2 regions of the Thalassobacillus sp. C254 genome follow, and region 1 is predicted to be linked to the other one. Evidence: riboswitches for the same ligand, from Rfam matches in the RefSeq annotation. Region 1 holds a riboswitch; the other holds the start of a gene.
The links. A riboswitch is a leader RNA that binds a small molecule or an ion and turns the genes downstream of it on or off. The one in region 1 is predicted to bind cyclic di-GMP.

Region 1 (10,472 bases):
GGAAAATGTATCGTTTCCATTAAAAGAGTATTGTTGTACTCGCGGATGACAGCCATTTGCTCTTTAGAACGTATGATAATTTTGGCCAGGCCTACACGGCCGGATCCTTGAGGGATTTCCTTAATAAAGAGTATGCTTTAGCGCCTCCATCATTTGGTGACATAAAATAACTTCTATTAAAATAGACGGGATCGATCTCATCTATGTTTATAAAATCCACAATTTCTACTGCTTTTTCTTCATTTGGCTTTCTTATTTCTTTAAGCTCTTTTTCCTCAAACACAACAAATTTCCCATCTGTAATTTCATACCCTTTCACTACCTCTTCCGTATTGACTTCTTCTTCACACACTGGACAGACCTTTTCATATTTGATGGGTGTATGACATTTTTTATGAAGAGTTCTTAATGAAATGTCTTTATTTTCTGTTGCTGCATGAAGTTTGATTGGTATGTTAACCAGTCCAAAGCTTATACTTCCCTTCCAGATTGTATGCACGAATATGCCTCCTTCTTTTTTGTGTTATTTTGCACCAGAAGGATACCAATCCATTCATTAATCCATAATAAATAACATAAACTCATCCATCATGATGGTTCAGTTACTTTATCCTTGAAGGTGGTTTGTAATGAAGATAATGCTTCCTGTGCTTCACAATGACCTGCCAGAGAACTCCCAATGGGCTTACGAAGTGAAGTATGACGGCTTTCGAGCTCAGTTACAATGGTCCTCACATAAGCAGTATTCTTTCATAAGCAGAACCGGTAAAGATTTATCTAAATTATTTCCAGAGATCATTGATTTTTTGTCAGCTAATGACAAAACTTTAAAATCCCACTCTCCTTTTTTGTTAGATGGAGAAATTGCCGTTCTTGGAAACGATGGGAAATCTTTTTTTTCTGAAGTCCAAAAAAGAGGAAGAATGAGATCAGAGAAATCTATTCAAAAGCAGTACTACAACGGCCGGTTTGCTTTCTGGCTTTTGACTTATTAATTTATCGAGGCTCTTCGATTACCGATTCTTCTTATGAAAAAAGAAAAAAGAAGCTGGAAGATTTTTTTAAAGAAGAAGATTTTCCGATATGCCTACTATGACCTTTACCAAGCTTCTCCAGTCCATACCATCTCATAGCCGCAAAGAAGCTCTGCACCAGGTACTTGAATGTCAAGGCGAAGGAATTGTAGTAAAAAACAAAAAAAGCAGGTGGGAGAAGAATCGTTCAAACAACTGGGTGAAATGGAAAAATTGGCGTCTGGTTAAATGCTTTATTACAGGATACAATTCAGAAAATCAGTACTACGATATCGGTGTTTTCAAGGGAGAAGAAGTGTATAAAGCTGGTGCTTTTCTTCACGGGTTAGGAAAGAAGGAAAAAGAGATTCTAAACCAGATTATTAAAAAAAACGGTCTCCTTCAAAATAAAAATATGTATGCTATTTCTCCCTCTATTTGTGTAGAAGTTAACTACTTAGAGCGAGGAGAACAGGAACTAAGAGAACCATATTTCAATCGTTTTTACTGGATTCAGAGCCTGAAGAGTGTACGTATGAACAAATGCTGTTAGATGAGCTCCAGCTTCCTCAAAACGTCCCAGTTACCAACATAGACAAGCCCTTGTGGAGCTCTCCACCCATCCTGAAATTAGATTACCTTCGTTTCATGAGAGCGATAGCTCCTTTACTGCTTCCCTATTTAAAGAAGAGGCTTCTTACAGTGATTCGTTACCCCCATGGAATGTATGGCGAAAGTTTTTATCAAAAACAATGCCCTGATTATGCTCCTGAATACGTACAAACATCTAATCATGAAGGAACTTCTTTTATTGTCTGTAACTCTGCAGAAACATTGTTATGGTTAAGCAATCAGCTCGCTATCGAGTATCATGTGCCTTTTCAAACAGTTGACTCAGATTTTGTGAGTGAAATCGTTTTTGACCTGGATCCTCCCTCCCGGGAATTCTTTTCCCTGGCAGTAAAAGCAGCGAAAGAGTTAAAAAGAATCTTTGATAGCCTTCAGCTCACAAGCTTTGTGAAGTTTTCAGGAAATAAAGGTCTTCAAGTATATCTTCCTTTAGAAAAGGAAACTTTCACCTGGGAAGACACTGAACAGTTCAATTCGTTTATCGCCGCATTCCTTGTTAAACAGTCCCCAGAATTATTTACCGTAGAGCGCTTAAAAAAGAATAGGGGTAACAAGCTTTATGTTGATTATATTCAACATCGCAAAGGGAAAACCATTATTGCTCCGTACTCTCTCAGAGGCAATCAATCAGCTCTTGTGGCTGCTCCACTTTTTTGGGAGGAAGTTGAAGAAGGACTTGATGCAGAAAACTTTACCATGGAGAAAGTCATACAAAGAATAAAGAGACAAGGGTGCCCCTTTTCTCATTTTTTCGAAACAAATAACAGCTCATTAAAAAAAATCATTACCGATTTGAAGTCAAAAGGCCATGTCTTTTAAAATAAGCTTCATCCTTTGTGGTCTTTTGACATATTTCTCGGGAAATAATCTCTCTTTTTTTACCTTGCAATCGTTCAATCTTTTATTGTGAATCTATCCTCCTATGATAACTTCAAAGTGTATAACAAATATTATAGGGAGGGAAAGTTATATGAGTAGAAAAGAAATTGAAGACAGAATTCAAATGTTGAAGGTAGATTACATAAGGGTACAAGGAGATATTGAAAAGTTGGAATCCGTAGGGCGTGGTGTGGAAAAGGCCGAAAGCCAGCTCACTGAAATTGAACAAGAGCTGACTGACCTAAATCATAAACTGACTGCTCTTATTTAATACAAGTCTATAGTATGGGTGAAAGCAGTCTTGCGATGGACTCTTTAAACTTAATCCAGACTGATCTTTTAGCATAGAGTTCCTTTGTTAATTCCCTGGAGTCTTTAATGTCATTTTCAAAGGCTAAGGCAAGTTCTTTTGACGTTTGAGCATTGTATAAAAAAGCATTTACTTCAAAATTAAGCCGAAAACTTCGCACGTCTATATTTGCCGTGCCAACAGAGCTTACCTTTCCATCCACAACAAGTGTTTTCGCATGAATAAATCCTTTTTCATAAATAAAAACCCTGGCCCCAGCTTTAAGCATCTCAAATATATAGGAGTATGTAGCCCAATATACAAATGGGTGATCAGGTTTATTTGGAATCATAATAGATACATCTTTTCCAGATAGTGCAGCGATTCTTAACGTGTCAAGTAAGCTTGCATCGGGGATGAAATACGGTGTCTGAATATATATAGATTTGCGGGCGGAATGAATCATTTTAATGTACCCATTTTTTATTTGCTCCCATTCAGAATCCGGTCCGCTAGAAACAATTTGGGCAGCTACATCCCCTGCTGTTTTTTTGGGGGGAAATACCGATCTTGATAATTAATTGAAGCACTCTTGGATGCCTGGTTCCAATCCAGAATGAACCTGGTTTGAATCGCATTTACAGCCTCACCTTTGAGCTTCAAGTGAGTATCACGCCAATAACCAAATTTCTTACTTAGCCCTAAATATTCATCCCCAACGTTAAACCCTCCGACATAACCAATTTCCCCATCAATAATAACAAGCTTTCGGTGATTTCTATAGTTTAAGCGAAGGTTAATAAACGGGATACGCGACGGAAAGAAAATCCCCACTTCCCCACCAGCTTGTGTCATCGCTTTAAAATCTTTTTCGTAAGGAGCCTAGATCCCATGTCATCATATAAAACGCGTACCTTTACCCCTTCTTCTGCCTTTTTGCAAGGGCATCGATGATCTGTCCTCCCAGTCCATCATTACGAAAGATATAATATTGAAGATGAATGTGGTCTTTTGCCTGTTCAATATCTTTTAAAAGAGAAGCGAACTTTTCTTCTCCATCCAAAAAAATATCAACGCTGTTCCCTTCTGTTAAGACAGCATCATTATTTATCAAATGCATGTAGATAAGGTTTCGATAATCATTAACGTATGATTCTTTAAAGAAGAAATCAGGATTTCGGATGTTAGCTGTTTGATTATTAATTAGGTCCTCTATCCCTATTTTCTTAATATCACCCCAGTCAAACAATCTTTTTCGGCTTAAGTTCTGGCCGAAGATAAGGTACAAAATAAATCCCGCCACTGGGACAAAGAAAAGAATCAGTACCCAGGCCCAAGTGGCCCCAGCATCTCTTCTTTCTATGAAGATAACCACAGCTGCAAAGATAATATTTAATAAATAGAGAATCCCTAATAAAATTGTAACTATATCCATATACTATCCCTGCCTTTTAATGGTAGGTTTTTTATTCCTCAACCCCCATATTTTATCATTTAAAACTTTATTTATATAGCCATTTGATCATTCCCTTTATTTCCTTCTTCATAGTATATTCATAGAAAAAGCTAAACATAATAAAATAGCCTTGATATCCAGGTCTCCAGATAAGCAAGGCTTTGAGTTACAGGATTATTCAGTTAGTTCGAATGTCTCTATCTTTGTACCACCGTCTATAGAATAAGAATCAGGTGAATCATTTACATAAATAACAACAAAGACTGCCACAAGCGCGAAAAGAAAACCTACAAGAATGCGTTGAAACAAAGCACTTCTCTCCCTTACCTAATACTTTTGCCCTTCATTATTATAGTTGATAAAAGACCATCGTACTATTCTTTTTTTCCTCACTTTCTAAAATATTCTTCTTGTTATTCCATTGGCTTGAGTTCTGTCTCTTTTAAGGTTCAATAAAATACTTGACTAATTCATCTTTCCCTGGGATTCTCTGGTCTTCTAATAATTTCTATACCGAATATCCCGTATTCATTAAAGTCAACAAGGCATTCTTGTTCATGCATTTCCTTTATTGGGGTGTCCTTATCGAATTTCAATTCTACATACCGGTCTGCATCTTCCACACTTCCGCTGAAAAGTGGATAGTCGATTTTTTTTATCTTTGGAAGAGTAATGGACTCATGGTCTCTAACGGTTCTCATGAGCCGATATCCCAACCATTTATTGTCATCCGAATAAAGGAGGTAGCCATTTACATCTGGATAAGTACCAATAGGGAGGTCTTTTGAAGCTTTTCCTTGAAAATAAATATAAATAAGTTCATCTTCCATTGTTATTAGCATCTTGTTCCCTCCTTTTTCTATATTCTTTATCGTAAGTATATAACTAACAGAGATAAAAAATGAAATATCCTGTATTTATCCTTTACTTTTCTTTTTATTGGCATCCTCACGGTTAAAAATTGCTGATTGCTGAAGAAAATACTCTATTCACTTGTGAGAAATCTTTTTTAAACAACCAAATAATATTTCATTTGCTGATAATAAAAGGCTCCTGTTATATCCCAGGAGCCTTTGCTTTATTACTTTTCTTCCGTTTTTTCCATAGTTATACCGGTAAAACCATATATGACGGCAATAATAGGGCAAAGCAAACAAAAAAACGCGTATGGTAAATAACTCAGTACATCCACCTCAAGGACACTTGCCATAAACACACCACTAACTCCATAAGGAATTAAAGCATTTATGACAGTTCCTCCGTTTTCTAGTGCTCTTGAGAGATTTTTTCTCTTTAAACCAAGTTCTTCATACTGTTTTTCATAAGCTTTCCCAGTCAAAATGACTGACATGTATTGCTCCCCAAGAGTTATATTAATCCCCATTCCTGTAACCACGGTGGATAATACAAGACGCCCGGTTGAGGCCACTAAAGCACGAATGGTTTCAAGAAGCTTTTCAATGATACCGAGTTTATTTAATAAGCCACCCATACTTAATGTTAATACTAATAGTGAAAGGGGCCACATCATGTCTTGAATACCGCCTCTTGTGAGCAATGCATCAATTTGTTCATTACCTGATTCGGCTGTGTAACCGTCCTGAATGAATGAAATATAGTTTTCGATCGTATATTGCGGCTGCATGATTAAAGCAATAAGAAAGGCAGCTGCTATCCCTGCTAACATTGTCGGCAAAGCTGGAGTTCTCTTTATAGCCAGAAGAACAATAACTACTGCAGGGAGTAAAGCTATTGGGCTAATAAGGGAAACCTCTGTTAGTTCAGCCATAAGTTCATTGACACCTGCAGTTTCTATCTCTGCTTCGGTTCTCCCAATTAATATAAACAACAACAGGCTGACACCAAAAGCAGGAACTGCAGTCCAGATCATATGTCTAATATGTTCAAACAAATCTACCCTTGTTACAGATGCAGCAAGATTTGTCGTATCTGAGAGCGGAGACATTTTATCTCCTACTAAAGCGCCAGAAACTACAGCACCGGCCACCATGCGAGATCAAAGCCAAGGAGGCTTCCCAACGCCATGAAGGAAACACCAATCGTTGAAGCTGTCGTAAAGGAGCTTCCCACGCATGCTCCCACTATGGCTGTAACAATAAATACGCTGGGAAGAAAATAGCTCACAGAGACAACTTGGAAGCTATAGTGAATCAACGTAGGTATAGTGCCCGAACTCATCCAAATACTGATAAGCACGCCAATAAACATAAAGATTAACATAGGAATAATTCCAGATGATACCCCTTCCACAATCCCTTCCTCTACCTTTTTCCAGGGTGCTTTCTTTATAAAAGCATATACTACCAAAAATATAAACGCTGTAAAAATAGGGACATGTGGAGGCGCCTCAAATACGATAAGAGCCGTTCCTATAAGTGATAGAATAACTAAAATGACCAATAATGCTTCTATTCTTGTAACTGCTGGCAATTGTTTTTGATTTTCCATATTTACCTCCATTATCACTGCTTGAACGCTTTTATGCGTTGAAGCACAACGTTAAACATAATAGGAAATTCTTTTTTTGTCAAGACAGGGCGGAAAAACAATTTTTAAAGAATAGGCGCTCCTTACTGATCAAATGTCATACGATAACAATAAGAGGTGAAAAGAAATGAAGTGGTACAAAAAAGCTCAATATTTAATTGGTGAACCTGTAGGGATTGCTTTAAAAAACGGCCGAGGCACTTCTGGTATTCTCTGCAGTCTGGGAAACACAAAGATCTATTTACTGGAATATAATAATGACCGCGAATTTTCACTAAAGCAGTACCATTTTGAGGATATTCATAATATCCATCCCTTCCCGCCTGTGCAGCACTTATCCTTTTACAGCAAGCTTGTCCACTAATTTTAATATATCCTTTCTTGTCACAATTAATTGTCCTTTTCTTTCTGCTTTTGATTCACTGTGTGAACACGAATTTGTTTTTTTGTATAAAATAGCCTGTCTGCCGGGCAGACTCTTACTAGATCCTTTTTTTAAGTATTGAGCCTCGTTCGTCCATATAGGAAAGTCATGCAGATTGCTGCATCGGTACAGATGGTATAATAAATCCCGCATAGATCCAGCCAATACATTAAGCCTTTTAAAGAAAGACAGTACCTTCCTTATTTTCTATAGATACTTTCAAGCATTCCTTTATCGAGGTTTATATTTTACTTTCTATTTATATATTTTGTTCGCTATAAGGAAATTTGTTCTATAAATTAGAAAACGTGAAAAACGTTAAATTAGTTCGTTTGTTCCTAATAATGAACGAATATGTTCTTTATATATTATATTTCTTTTAATTTTCTCTGGTTTACTTTTTTCCCAAAACGGAAATTGTTTTATATAATGAACAAATAACACCCTAACTGGAGGGGGGAAGATGATAGGTGAAAAGATTAAGGTCAGAAGAAAAGAAAAGGGATTAACCCTTTCTGAATTGGCAAACCGTACGAAGGTTTCTAAATCCTATTTAAGCTATATAGAAAGAGACCTGAAGAAGAATCCTTCTATTGATGTTCTTAAAAAGCTTTCCAGTGTATTAGACCTCTCTATTGAAGAATTGATAAATGAACAAGAGCTATACAACGAACATAGCGGGGAACACCTGGACGAAGAATGGCTTCAGCTTCTGCAGCAAGCCATTAAGTCAGGAATTACAAAAGAAGAGTTTAAGCAGTTTCAGGATTTTGTGAAATACAAAGCATGGAGCAATGAAAAAGATAAAGGATAATGATTCATTTTTTAAGTCACGAAGCTACTGAAACCCAGGTTTCAGAGTTCCTGTCCTGAAAGACTCTTTTTGACCTGGGGCTGTTTTCAAAAGTAACCCTTTTGAAAACAGTCTTTTTTAGGTTTCAATACACTGAAAACAATTAGAATTAGGCCTGGGTCCGGCACCCCCGGACTCAGGCCTTATTTATCAGTATGTTAAAGCATGTCATTCTTAATGCAGTTTATTATTGCAGGATTTACGTCGGAAAAATGCTCTGATTTCTTCAGGCGTCAATCCTTGAGATAATGCTTCCTGAATCAAAAATACCCATTCTTTGTCAATTTTTGTATTAGCTTTACTATTCATTTTAGCACCACCTCAAATATAAGAAATATTTGAGTGCTTAGGCAGCCCAGCCATCCTAGTAAACACCTTAGACCTGTGACTTTGCGCACCTGCTTTTCAACAGGGATGCCTTGTTCTTCAGCACATCCTGTAACATCTGCATTCTCGTTTTTAAAATCCCTTATCAGTCAGAGAAACATAGTCCTACGTAAACATTTTTTCTGATTTATCTTTTAGGGTGATTATGACTTATATCATCACCTTCTTCTCATCCACCTGAGATGAGTGTAAGTGTAAAAACTTCCTCACTTCTTCTACTGTGTACCCTTTATCCCTTGCCTTCACAAGCAGCTCTAACCATTCTCTCCTATCAGGTGTTTGATTTTCCAGGTGGTTCTTGCTCATTTTTCATGCACCATCCTTACTTCCTAAATATGAACCCTCTTCAAGCAGATAATCTTGCATAACGCAAACTGTATAAATTAACGAGACATTTAAGCATTGGGTAGAAATCAGAACTTTTGACGCACTCCTATACTCTTGGATACTTCATACTATACAGGGGTCCCATATGTAATTCTGTAGAAAGCTGTCACCTAAAATGTTTTTTTATTTTCTTTTTCTAACAAAATTCCTCTTTATACAAACTTCTTTGACTAGCAATACATGACAGCTTATCTGTTTTAAAGAAACTCTTTCTCTCCGCGTCTGGTCAAAAGCACTGCTACAGGTCCTTGAAGGCGCAATTTCCCTCAAAAGACAAGCAACCATTTAATGCATAATACCTACGCAAATAGACTGCTGAGATAACTTTCTCAACAGCCTTCTTAAAGCTCATTTCTTTATCTTCGGGAGTTTCCTACTAAGAAAGAAAATTGTTTTGATACGACGTTGATTTCCACCGGTGTCTCAGCATAAATTTCACCGTCCATGTCTACCTTTTGAGGGACAGAGGTATCTAAATGCAGCGAAGAAGCCTGAAAATGTACTACCTGTGATTTATCCTGGTTCCATTCAAAGGTTCTTTTTGCAACTAGGAAATCCTTTAATAACGGGAGTCCTGCCTCGTATACAATAAAAACATCAAGAAGACCATCAGCAGGACTTATCGATCCTCCTGGAATTTCCTGTCCGCCAAGATACTTTCCATTAGCAATCAGTATCATCACAGCTTCGTCTTCAACTACTGTTTCACCATGTTTTAAAACGAAAGAAAAAGTATTCCCCTCTGTTAAATGCTGGAATGCACTTAAGTAATAACCAGCTTTACCAAACAGATTTTTAATATTTTCATTAACACTTTCCGAGGTATCTGATACCAGCCCAACCCCTAGAAAATTAGTAAATACCCGATCATTTGCCTGTCCAACATCTATATTTATAGGCTTGCTGTCATTCATTAACGCTTCAGCAGCTTTTTTATATTTTGAGGAACATTCAAAGATCTGGAGAAGTCATTAGCCGTCCCGCCTGGCAGCACTCCGATCACAGGGGAAGGGTTAATTTCCTTTAAGCCATTGAGACATTCATGAACAGTGCCATCTCCCCCATAAATCAGTATAAGCTCAACCTCGTTCCATGCGCCTTGCATATTTCTTCTCCCTCTCCTTCTTCTTCTGTTTTAACTATGACCAATTCTTTTATATGGAGCATGAAGGTGGAGATCGCTTCGTTAAGCTCATTTCCTATTTCTTTTTCACTTACGTTCCCTTTATACACAAGCAGGGCTTTTTTAAACATAACCTCCACTCACTTTCTAGGAGTATTCTTTATTGATTCGTAATATGATTAAGGTCATACCAGTATATCGTAAATAAACTGGGGATTACTCATTTTCCCCTTGATATAATAAAAAACACTCTATACCCAAAACTGGGGTATAAAGTGTTATTGGTTATTGATCTTCCACTTATTGAATTCTAAAAAGTCTTTAAATTCTTCTTTAGACACACCAGATTCCATTGCCTCCTGAACAAGCTTCATCCACTCACTATCAAGCTCTTGTTCCATTTCCTCTGTCTCTTCCTTGAGTAAAAAATCTATCGGAATGTTTAATTGTTTGGAAATTTTATCCAAAAACTGAATGGAAGGGTTAGTTTGGATGTTCCTTTCTATTGCGCTTAAATATGACT
Region 2 (10,472 bases), on a different contig from region 1:
TACGCTTTCAAGTCCTGGCAGATCTCAGCTGGATATTCATGATCTCTTTCTTCTTTTTCTGTGGAGTCGTTTTTTTAACATGGAAGAGAAGAAAACCGGGGCTCGCTTTTGTATGCGTGATGACCCAATACTTTACCGCCTGGTTTGGGTACGGAGCCTCCCATTTACCCTACCTGCTTTATCCTCACCTCACCATTTATGACGGAGTCGTTAATGATTCAATGGCCTTTGCCTTACTTTTGGCTTTTGCAGGCGGAATGGTGCTGCTTATTCCTTCACTGCTTTTGCTTATGAGTCTTTTTTTATTTGATACCGAGTATGTACAAGGAAAAAAACAATAGGAGGAATGCTATGTCTGGATGGAGTTATTTTCTGATTATGGTTGCGCCGTTCCTTATCGTCGGCTTCTCTCTTTTGTTTTTGTTTTTGTGGTGCGGGAAAAGGAAGAATCACTTTCCCCCTCAATGACTTCTTTTACTGCTTTCAAAATTCCCGCCCCCTTTTTCTTTCCAAAGGGGGCAGCTTAATGAGTTAATATCATGATCATTTCGTACAGGGTCTCCAAGTGGTAGAGAAGCAGAACGCCGGATATGGTTAAAGATCCAACGATCCAGCCTAATCCTTTTCTTGCTTTTTTATATCTGAAAAGAGAGCTACAACACTGGCTGTAAAGGCAGCTACGATAAAGCCGATCCATAGGAGATGTAAGACATTGCTAATCCTTGGTATGCTCATGACAAGCGCACTGATTGTTTGTCCTACCAGAATAAAGCCAATCAAAAAGTAAGCAATATTATCTTTCGCTGCGTTTACCACCTGACCACCTTCTTTCCTATTTTTAGAAAGCGCTTACATAATATTTTTCTTTTTCTTGTATGCTGACTTCTAAATTTTTCTGCTCTTCCTCCAAGCCCTCTATCTTTATTCCAAAAGCTTCTGGGGTATGCCTCTTCATTCTTCCAGCGTTATAGAAAGGCGCGTTTGTTGACAATATATTTAGAGACTCGTAATATTAACATCTGGTCTTTAAATAAAGCTGGCTGAGTACAAGTTATAGTTCTTTTCCCTACCTTACTTCATTTTACTCATTAAGCCAGAGAATTCGTTGTGAAAGAAGGAAATGTATGACTACTTCTGCAACTAGTGCTCATTCTCCTCCTGAGCTTGAGCCCTTATTAAAAAAACGACTTATTCGTCTCGTTGCTCTCATTCTTATTTTTTCTGTTATGAATGGTACGATGTTTAATGTAGCCATACCGGATATCGCTGATCACTTTAATCTGCTTCCTTCGCAAGTCAGCTGGGTGATGACCGGTTACATCATGGTGAATGCTGTCGGTGCATTAATGTATGGAAAGCTTGCGGATATCTTTCCCATCCGTTCGATTCTTACATTTGGGATCAGCATGTTCGCTCTAGGCGCTGTTAGGTTTCCTTTCTCCTTCCTATGGTTTTTTGCTTGCATCAAGGATTTTGCAGGCAATCGGAGGTGCGACTATTCCTGCCCTGGCGTTTATAATCCCAACCCGCTTTTTCCCTAATGAACGGGGAAAGGTGTTTGGTATCATCTCCTCTACTATTGCCTTTGCTTCAGGGATCGGTCCTATTGCCGGAGGCTTATTGCCGGCATCCTTGATTGGCGTTATTTGTTTTTATTTTCTGTTGCCTCCGTTTTCGCCATCCCGTTTTTTCGTAAGTGGATGCCTGCAGAAGAAAAGAGAGAAGGAAAAATAGACTACCTTGGTGCACTCCTATTTAGTATAGCGATTGCTTCTTTTCTAGCCTTTGTCACCACGCTCATGATGTGGCTTATCCCTGTCGCTTCTTTATCTTTTGTATTCTTTATCCTTAGAATTCTGAAAGCTGAAGATCCCTTTATCAGGCCTGAAATGTTAAAAAACCGGGCCTACACTATTACCATACTGACAAGCTTTCTAGGAACCAGTGTATTGTTTGGCCTGATTTTTGTCATCCCTATTATGCTTCGGGACCTCTATGACCTAAGCACCTTAGCTATTGGATTTGTTCTTTTCCCGGGGGCTATGATCGCCGGTATACTAGGACGTTCGGGGGGAGAGCTTGTAGACAAAATAGGCGGGGAAAAGGTGGTGGTCCTGGCTTTAGTTCTCATAGGCTCCGGAACAATCCTTCTTTCCACCTTTGCCGGATTTGCTCCCTGGATTATTGCTGTGTGCCTGGTTATCTCCTATATTGGCTTCCCGCTTATTCAAAGCTCAACAGCAAATATTCTCTCTGCTATCCTGCCTGCTAAACAAACAGGAGTAGGGATTGGACTGTTTAATTTGTTAAACTTTGTAGCAGGAGCTTTTAGCAGTGCTTCCTTTGGAGCAATTTTAGACCTTCAGGATACAGGGATTGTGTTGAATCCTTTTGCTCTGCAGGGGGAGAATACCATCTTTTCCAACCTGTTTCTTGGACTCACTGTTCTTTCATTTCTCGCTTTGCTCTTGTTTTCTATGACATTTAAAAAGCACTCTTCTGCGGATTAGAAACAGGCGCCATCAAGGATGACGCCTGTTTTTACAATGAGTTAATCAGGCTGGCGTATTCATTTTTTGGGTGATTAACCTCGGGGGAAACGGGATAAGCCTCCATTTTCTCTGATGGAAAAGCCTCTAACAATGTTGTTAGATGATAAGGATCATCCTCTTCTTTATCGAGCCACTCTTTTTCCCTTTCCGCCCTTAAAATGACAGGCATTCGGGCATGAATATCTTCTATAAGAGAATTGGCCTTCGTCGTAATAATAGTGCAGGAACTAATAACTTCCCCTTTTTTCTCCCACTTGTCCCACAAACCGGCAAACGCAAACAGGGGCTTTTCTTTTACCTGAATGTGATAAGGCTGTTTTCCACCGTTTTCCTGTTTCCATTCATAAAATCCATCGGCTGCAATCAAGCAGCGCCGGCGCTGCAACAGCCTTTTAAAAGCCGGCTTTTCATGCACTGTTTCAGCTCTTGCATTGATCATTTTAACCCCGATCTTCGGGTCATCCGCCCAGGAAGGCACCAGTCCCCAGCGCATAAAGCCCGCCCGGTTATTTGTTCCGTCATTTATAATGCAAAGCACTTCCTGACTTGGAGCAATGTTGTACCTTCCATCCACTCTTTCTGGAATGACTTCTGCTGCGAACCTTCTTTGGATCATTCTTTTGTCCGCTGTCAACGTATACCGCCCGCACATTCCGATCACTTCCTTTATCTAACAGCGCTCTCTGCCTCTTTACTTCATCACGAGACCGCCGTCTACAATAAGATTTTGCCCCGTCACCGCTCTGCTTAGGGGGAGGCGAATAACAAAACGGCATCAGCCATTTCTTCAGGTGTAATGACCCGCTGAAGAGGTGTATTCTGCTGAATGATTTGAAATACCTCTGCTGATGTTGCTTTACTGGCATCCGTTTCTTTTAACAGTCCGCCAGAAGCCATGTTCACGGTGATTCCGTATGGCCCGAGATCACGGGCCATGGTTCTTGTAAGCCCAAGCAATGCAGCTTTTCCACTTGTATAATCGTGGTAGGGAACCACTGGATTTTGCACAAGGTTCGTTCCAATGTTAACTATGCGACCGAATTCCTGTGCTTTCATGTCAGGAATTCCCGCTTGTGCAGTATTCAAAGCAGCTTGGACGCTTCCTTCAAATTGAACGGAAAAATCCTCCCAGCTGATGTCCTCCGCATTTTTTCTTTCCACTGGATCAAAGCTGAAACCAACTAAGGCGTTATTTACAATGGTTGTGATCGGCGTCTTAAAGTATGCCGCCGCTTCCTTGAAAATCTTCTCAACCGCTTCTTTGCTGCGCACATCTCCCTGGAGAGCAACCGTTTGTTCACCGAGTTTCTCAGCAAGGTTCTCGGCTCTTTCTTTGCTTTGGTAATAGTTAATGACGACATTGGCCCCTTCACGGGCAAATGCCCGCACCACTGCTTCGCCCAGTCCTCTGCTTCCTCCTGTAACAAGTACTGTTTGACGTTTAATATCCATATCCTTTCCTCCTTTTTGTGGTTTATTACTTTTGAACCTCTGCTTCCAGTCCCCTTGTTAACACAAAGGCTGCTATCATTGCCGTGATTCCTCCCGTGATCTTTCCGATCATCATAGCTGTAATCATTTCCTCTTCTACAGAGGCAGTAAAAGCAAGGTGTCCTCCTAAAATGAATGCTCCGCTCACTGCAAAAGCAAAGTTCATTACTTTTCCACGGGGGTTCATATCCCGAGCCATCTCAAACATAGGAATGGCATGAGCTAAAGAGGACAGCCAGCCGACAACTGAGATTTCATTCATATGTACCTTATTTCCTAATGGAGACAGAGCCTTCCCAAAAGCCTTTTTTAAAAAATGGACCAGAGGGAAAGCTCCTGCGAGCATAATAGCTATCATGCCGACAATTTGGATCCCTTCACTAATAGGGGCCATGCCAGAAACAAGTGTCCAGCCTGTGAGCGTTTGAAAGGTGATAACCGCTGTTGCTCCAACCATCAAGGCCGTCACCCCCTGGCCGAACAGCATAAAAAGAGTCACCATAACACGGGCTGAAGCCACAGGCCTAAAGCAATCCCCCCGGAGAAAATCACAATGGCACAATGCTTCGAAGCATCATCTCCATTGAAAAACCTGCAGCCGCCCCTCCCGCAAGAAGGCCGAGAGGAATCGTAGTAAGCCCTGCCAAAATCCCTTTTGCTAAGTAAGGACGATCTTCTTTTTCAATGAGACCTAAAGCCACTGGAATAGTAAAGGTAAGGGTGGGACCAAGCATCGTGCCCAGTAAAATGCCGGCAAACAAAGCAGCATCCCTGCTTTCAGCTAACTCCAAAGCCAGTGGATACCCTCCCATATCCAAGGCAAGCAACGCAGTAGCAAACATAGCGGGGTCTGCCCCTATCCATGAGAAAAAGGGAACCACCACCGGCCGGAGAAGCTCTGCAAGAACTGGAGCCAAGGAGATAATTCCGATCATGCGATCGCTAAAGGCCCATCGCCATAAATCCCCGCTCAAACTGTTCACCGTAGCCGAAACGATTGCCGCCTATCTTATCTGCAGCCCCTATGATCATAAAAACAACAAGAACTAGTACCACTATTTCATTAATTGACATCAGGCTGACCACCAGCTTTACATTTTAATTCTCTTTTTCATTCTACACGACGCTTCCAGACACCTCTTTCGGGGTGCCTGGCACCTTACGCAACTGTCATCTTTTTGTAACATGCTTATGGTACTTTTCTTTGATTCAAAGGCATTTCTCCTTCCCTCCCTGCTGCAGTGCCTGGCACCTAATCAATTTTTACCAGCACCCTTCACCTTGAATCAAGAACCTATGTTCGCATATAATAAAGAGAAACTGCATGGCGAGGTGAAGCTCATGGATACTCTGTACAGTCAAATTAAAAGAAAAACCATTCTCTGTATAGACATGAAGAGCTTTTATGCAAGCTGCTCGGCAATTGACCTTGGACATGATCCTCTCACATGCTGCCTTGCTGTCGTAGCTGATACAAAACGGTCAGGAAGCGTGGTTCTGGCAGCAACACCAGCTATGAAAAAGAAATTTGGCATCAAAACAGGAAGCCGTCTGTTTGAAATTCCGGACGACCCTGACATACAGATCGTAAATGCGTCGATGAGTGCTTATTTAAAAACTTCTGTAGAACTGACTAAATTCTTTGCTGAATTTGTTCCCTCCGCTCATATTCATACCTATAGTGTGGATGAAAGCTTTCTTCAAGTGGATGGCTCTCTTCACCTTTATGACTCTCCCCGTCAGATGGCAAAAGTGATTCAGCGCAGCATGCTCAGACGTTTTGGACTCATGTGTGCCATTGGTATCGGCCCAAATATGCTTCTCTCAAAATTGTGCCTTGATCTTGATGCAAAAAAGAAAGGGATCGCTGAATGGCAATTTGAAGACGTAAAAGAAAAGCTCTGGCCCGTGGAGCCCCTTAGCAAGATGTGGGGCATCGGCAGTCGGATGGAGAGAAACCTGAACCGTTTAGGAATACGAACAGTTGGGCAATTGGCCCGAACTCCCATTGAACTTCTTGAAAAACAATTTGGTGTTATGGGCAGCCAGCTGTACCATCATGCGTGGGGAATTGATCTCTCAGAAATAGGAGCTCCTATTCTGGACGGCCAAATCAGCTACGGTAAAAGCCAGATTCTTCTTCGTGATTATGAAAAGGAGGAAGAAATAAAGCATGTCATTCTTGAAATGAGCGAAGAAGTGGCAAGACGAGCCAGAAGGGAACGAAAAGCCGGCCGGACGATCAGTCTCGGCGTTGGGTACAGTCACAAGGAAGCAGGCGGTTTTCACCGTTCCTATACCGTATCTGAGCCGACGAATGAAACAAAGGAAATCTACCATGTCTGCCTTCATCTTTTCGAAAGCACTACCGCGGTGAAACGGTGAGAAGCCTGTCTGTTACCTTATCGAAGGTTTGTGAAGACAGCTGCACTCAGCTCAGTCTGTTTGATCCGAAAAAGCCAAAGCGAAAAGCTTTGGGCTATGTAATGGATCAAGTAAGAGCAAAACATGGGGCGGATTCTCTTTTGCGGGCCGTCTCTTATACAAAGGCCGGCACCGCCCGCCACCGTTCTACTCTGGTGGGAGGTCATAAAGCAGAAGGATAGGAAGTTGCACTAAAAAACAAAGGGGCATCCCATCATAGGGAAGCCCCTTTGAAATCATTTGGCCTCTTCAGTCTTTTTCTCATGTATTTGTTCACCTGTAAGATACTCGATCTTTGATTTGAGCAAAGCATTTTCTTTTGATAAGGATGCTACCTGGTCTGCCAAGTAATCAATCAATTCGTTAACTTCGGTTTTCATTCGTTACTTCCTCCTATTATGTTATCCTCTAAGGGGTTATGGTAAATAAACACTGTCATTAAATGAGCAAGGTTTATTTACCCCCGGTTCTTCCGACTTAAACTTTCTTTCGCACCAGCAAGCCATGAAGAACTCACACACTTTACTATGTTATTCATTCCGCTTCAAAGAGATGACAACGATTTTAAAAAGGGAGTGTTTTTTTGAAAGAGGATTATATTACATACTTACGAAGCTTTACAGGCAAGAACAAGGTAATTATGGTGGTTGCAGGAGTGCTGATCTTTGATGAAGAAAACCGTCTTCTTCTGGAACTTCGCTCAGATAACCAAAAGTGGGGACACCCCGGAGGCTACATGGAGTTAGGAGAAACCATAGAAGAAACAGCGAAAAGAGAAATATTTGAGGAAACAGGACTTACCTTGGGTGAGGTAGAGATTTTTGGAATCTATTCAGGGAAAAAGCAGGAACGTATTTTACAGAATGGAGATGAGGTCTCTCTCGTTAAAATCATGTTTACTTGCAAAGAATTCAGCGGACAGCTAAGAAAAAGTGAAGAATCTCTTCAACTGAAATTTTTTCCCTTGGATAAGCTGCCAGACATTTGGCCAGCCCAGAAAGCAGTATTTAAAGATCTCCTGTCAGGCGCCTCGCGCCCTATTATCAAGTAACACAGGTGAGCACAAAGTGATATGCATATAATTATAAAAATTGGGTCATCGAGAGCTTAACAGAAAAATCCTTTTAAATTCTCTGTTTTCTTGTAAAATAAAGGCTATATCATAAGTTTAGATGAAAAGGCAAAGCTGCTGAAAAGCAGTGACGAAAACACTAGGGGCTAAGGTATGAAGATACACTATGCCAGCCAGCTGCTGTACTTCTTTTTCTCTCTTTTTTGAACCATAATCAAAGAAAAGCGAGTGTATATGTCTATGAAATTAGAAACCATTGTTATCGGTAATGTCCAATTAACAGAGGAGCCCAGGAATACGGTCTATCACTTTGCTATTAATGTGGAAGAAACCTTAAAGCGTGCACCTGAAATTGATGCAGTAGCAATTTTTGGAATGATCATTTTTCAGGGAAGGTCCTGTGAAACTGTGATCCAGCAAGACCTCAATATCCCATGGAATGCTCTACTAGAAAGCACACAAGCACAACTACGCCAAAAAGCTTTTCGTCAAATTGAAAAATATGAAAGCCATTGTAATCAACAGTAGAAACCCTGTCATTACAATGGCTTTGCTTTATTCAAAAACTTACTGTTTAGACCGTTCGCAAATACGCTGAGAGAGCTTTCGATAAAATTCCATTACATCCGTATCCTTTAGAAATTGAAGCTGATGAGTTCCTCTTTTTGTTGCGATTTCGATATTATTTGAAAAAGCAAACACCCCAGTCTTTTCAATGGCTATTTCCTCAATTTTTTCATAAGGAATACTGTATACTGCTGACCGGGATTTAGAAATAAGGGAACGGTCAACAAAGAGAATACGGTGACTCGTAAAAGCAACGAAGTCGACCATGAGTCCATATGTACTCTCAAGCTCTTCTCCTTCAAATAAAAACTCCTGTGCCTGGTCTATATGCTTTCTCTTATTGTCTCCTCTCCGAAACAAACTCACCTTTACCATCCCTCCATCTATAAATTCTCTGCATGCCTCTTTTATTCTCTCACTAACAAAAAGTGATTACAATCCATTGACTCATCATGCCCTGCCCTAGTCCAATTTTTCCGGGGGAGGATTGAGGTGTTTCCCTTCTTCAGCTTCTCTAAACAAATTACCTTCTTTCGGCGGCGGTTCATTAGACTCTCGCAATAAACGCTTGAATTCTCCCACAGTAAGCGGCCTGGCGTCTTCTGTCAACTCATATCCTAAACGTCCATTTGGTTCAATGGTTGCTCTCTTTACACTTTCCATGCTGATGATCCCATTTTGCCTGAGATGCATTTCGATTTTATCTACTGTAAGCCTTACCTTTTTGATATTTTTTAGAAGAGGTCTGCCATCTTTTATTACTGGTACCGATCCACCAGTAAAAAATTTTTCCATTCGGTTTGATTTCACTTGGAGGTATTCAACGATCAAAAGCACCAATACAAAAATAGCAACAGAAATAACCGTTTTTACTACACTTGTTTCAATAATGGGCTGTACAATAATTGAACCGATTGAAATTAAGATAACAGTGGCCGGGATTGTCAGCTGGGAAATTGATTTTCTGCCTGTAACTCGCAGTAATAAGAAACCTACCAATACCATCAAAACTGACTCCCATATAAAATCAGTTTCCACGCCTTATCCTCCTTTTCTAAACCCATCCTCTTTCATATTCAGCATCATAGACAGCCAATAGATGCTAAAGCTTGTGTCCCATTGTCACGTTTTTAGATTCTCCTTCCTGTCCATTTTTAAACACGGTCCCGACGTTCTTTAGAAAGAGAACTGAAGAACAAGAGGATCTTAGTATAAAAGCAAACCAAACAATCAAAAGGAAGAGACCAAACGAAAAATCAAAAAGAAGGGGGTGTGTTACACCTTTTATGGAGTAAATTAAATCAGGCGGTAAAGTGGAAGATATGCAGGTCAAGTCCTCATTGAGACACCAAGACTGCAAGGATTTTTCTTAGAACAAAGGGTGGGGTAATGTAAGCAGATTCCTTCTTGGATGGGATTAATCAATGTACATAAAGAGGAGCCCGAAAAGTTCAACTTAGGGGCTCCTCGATCTGCAAGTACACTAGAGAGGTGCTGAGGATATCTCTTATTGTACTCCAATTTCCAGTAAATGACATGATCCCCAAGGTATGGGTATATCATCATCCTGAAACACGAGCAGTTCATTGATTAAAGAATGTACTTACTACATATTCATGCTGCTGATTGTGGATCGTTCTCTCCAACAGTTAAACTTGTATAATAAGTAAGCTGGAAACAAATAAGAAAGAAAAGTTTTATAGATATTCCAGCCATTGCGATACTCTACCCTTCCTGCTGCTACAGCAATAAGTTCAAAGAATGTACTGAGAAGAGTGCATAGAAACAGATCTGCTTTTTCTGAAAAAACTCTTTTTTTCCGCCAATAAATCATTAGAGCCCCTAGGATCGGAAAGTAACCAAAATTATGAGGCATGGTAGTCAAAAATTGCAGCTTTCTTGAAGAAATTTTTGGTTTAACAACCCAGTACCTGTTTCCAAGAATGTTTATGATCAGCGAAATAACAGAAACAAACGGCACGGCTCGCGTAATCACCTGCTTATCTTTTTTATAAAGGATCAGACCCATAACCCAAGGAAAAAGAAAACCAATCATAATATTAAATAACATTTAGATCACCTCTTTTTCATGGTGCCCGGCTGCCATTTTCCCTATGTATTCTTATGGGCATGAGTGGACTGGCGTAGTGTCCCCTGAATACATTCATACAGGTGCAGACACAAAAAAGCAGATTCTATTTAAACAGAATCTACTTAGAAATTGTATGTATAATGGAGCTTCCAAGCGGGCTCGAACCGCTGACCTCTTCCTTACCATGGAAGCGCTCTGCCGACTGAGCTATGGAAGCATGGAAGTTAGCATCTATTGACTGACAGCTTCTATTGTAATACTTGAAGCATACCTT

Region 2: another riboswitch for cyclic di-GMP. It lies ahead of JCM19033_RS12135 (hypothetical protein); the one in region 1 lies ahead of JCM19033_RS22630 (anti-repressor SinI family protein).

Annotation. Positions count from the first base shown of each region.
Region 1 covers NZ_BAXQ01000023.1:33,974-44,445, reverse strand. Annotated here, with positions in the region: partial or broken gene JCM19033_RS17430 (Ku protein) at 1-499, opposite strand, end outside; partial or broken gene JCM19033_RS26415 (hypothetical protein) at 630-1,096, shown strand; gene JCM19033_RS26405 (hypothetical protein) at 1,084-1,566, shown strand; gene ligD (non-homologous end-joining DNA ligase) at 1,557-2,462, shown strand; gene JCM19033_RS17420 (SE1832 family protein) at 2,614-2,793, shown strand; partial or broken gene cls (cardiolipin synthase) at 2,801-4,246, opposite strand; gene JCM19033_RS26395 (hypothetical protein) at 4,442-4,576, opposite strand; gene JCM19033_RS17410 (hypothetical protein) at 4,738-5,109, opposite strand; gene JCM19033_RS26390 (Na+/H+ antiporter NhaC family protein) at 5,349-6,233, opposite strand; gene JCM19033_RS26385 (hypothetical protein) at 6,260-6,736, opposite strand; gene JCM19033_RS17400 (hypothetical protein) at 6,903-7,139, shown strand; gene JCM19033_RS17390 (helix-turn-helix domain-containing protein) at 7,663-8,013, shown strand; gene JCM19033_RS22630 (anti-repressor SinI family protein) at 8,227-8,361, opposite strand; cyclic di-GMP riboswitch class I at 8,399-8,481, opposite strand; gene JCM19033_RS24440 (hypothetical protein) at 8,590-8,745, opposite strand; gene JCM19033_RS17385 (diacylglycerol kinase family protein) at 9,183-9,740, opposite strand; gene JCM19033_RS17380 (acylglycerol kinase family protein) at 9,740-9,931, opposite strand; gene JCM19033_RS17375 (hypothetical protein) at 9,895-10,080, opposite strand; gene JCM19033_RS17370 (helix-turn-helix domain-containing protein) at 10,228-10,472, opposite strand, start outside.
Region 2 covers NZ_BAXQ01000012.1:93-10,564, reverse strand. Annotated here, with positions in the region: gene JCM19033_RS12180 (cytochrome d ubiquinol oxidase subunit II) at 1-341, shown strand, start outside; gene JCM19033_RS28215 (hypothetical protein) at 319-468, shown strand; gene JCM19033_RS12175 (hypothetical protein) at 616-816, opposite strand; gene JCM19033_RS23480 (MFS transporter) at 1,125-1,541, shown strand; partial or broken gene JCM19033_RS23470 (MFS transporter) at 1,456-2,510, shown strand; gene JCM19033_RS12160 (SOS response-associated peptidase) at 2,542-3,204, opposite strand; partial or broken gene JCM19033_RS12155 (3-oxoacyl-ACP reductase) at 3,244-4,004, opposite strand; partial or broken gene eutH (ethanolamine utilization protein EutH) at 4,030-5,117, opposite strand; partial or broken gene JCM19033_RS12145 (UV damage repair protein UvrX) at 5,385-6,649, shown strand; gene JCM19033_RS23465 (hypothetical protein) at 6,704-6,847, opposite strand; gene JCM19033_RS12140 (NUDIX hydrolase) at 7,108-7,518, shown strand; cyclic di-GMP riboswitch class I at 7,637-7,724, shown strand; gene JCM19033_RS12135 (hypothetical protein) at 7,774-8,067, shown strand; gene JCM19033_RS12130 (PH domain-containing protein) at 8,107-8,472, opposite strand; gene JCM19033_RS12125 (DUF421 domain-containing protein) at 8,569-9,144, opposite strand; gene JCM19033_RS12120 (hypothetical protein) at 9,713-10,177, opposite strand; tRNA gene JCM19033_RS12115 (tRNA-Thr) at 10,340-10,415, opposite strand.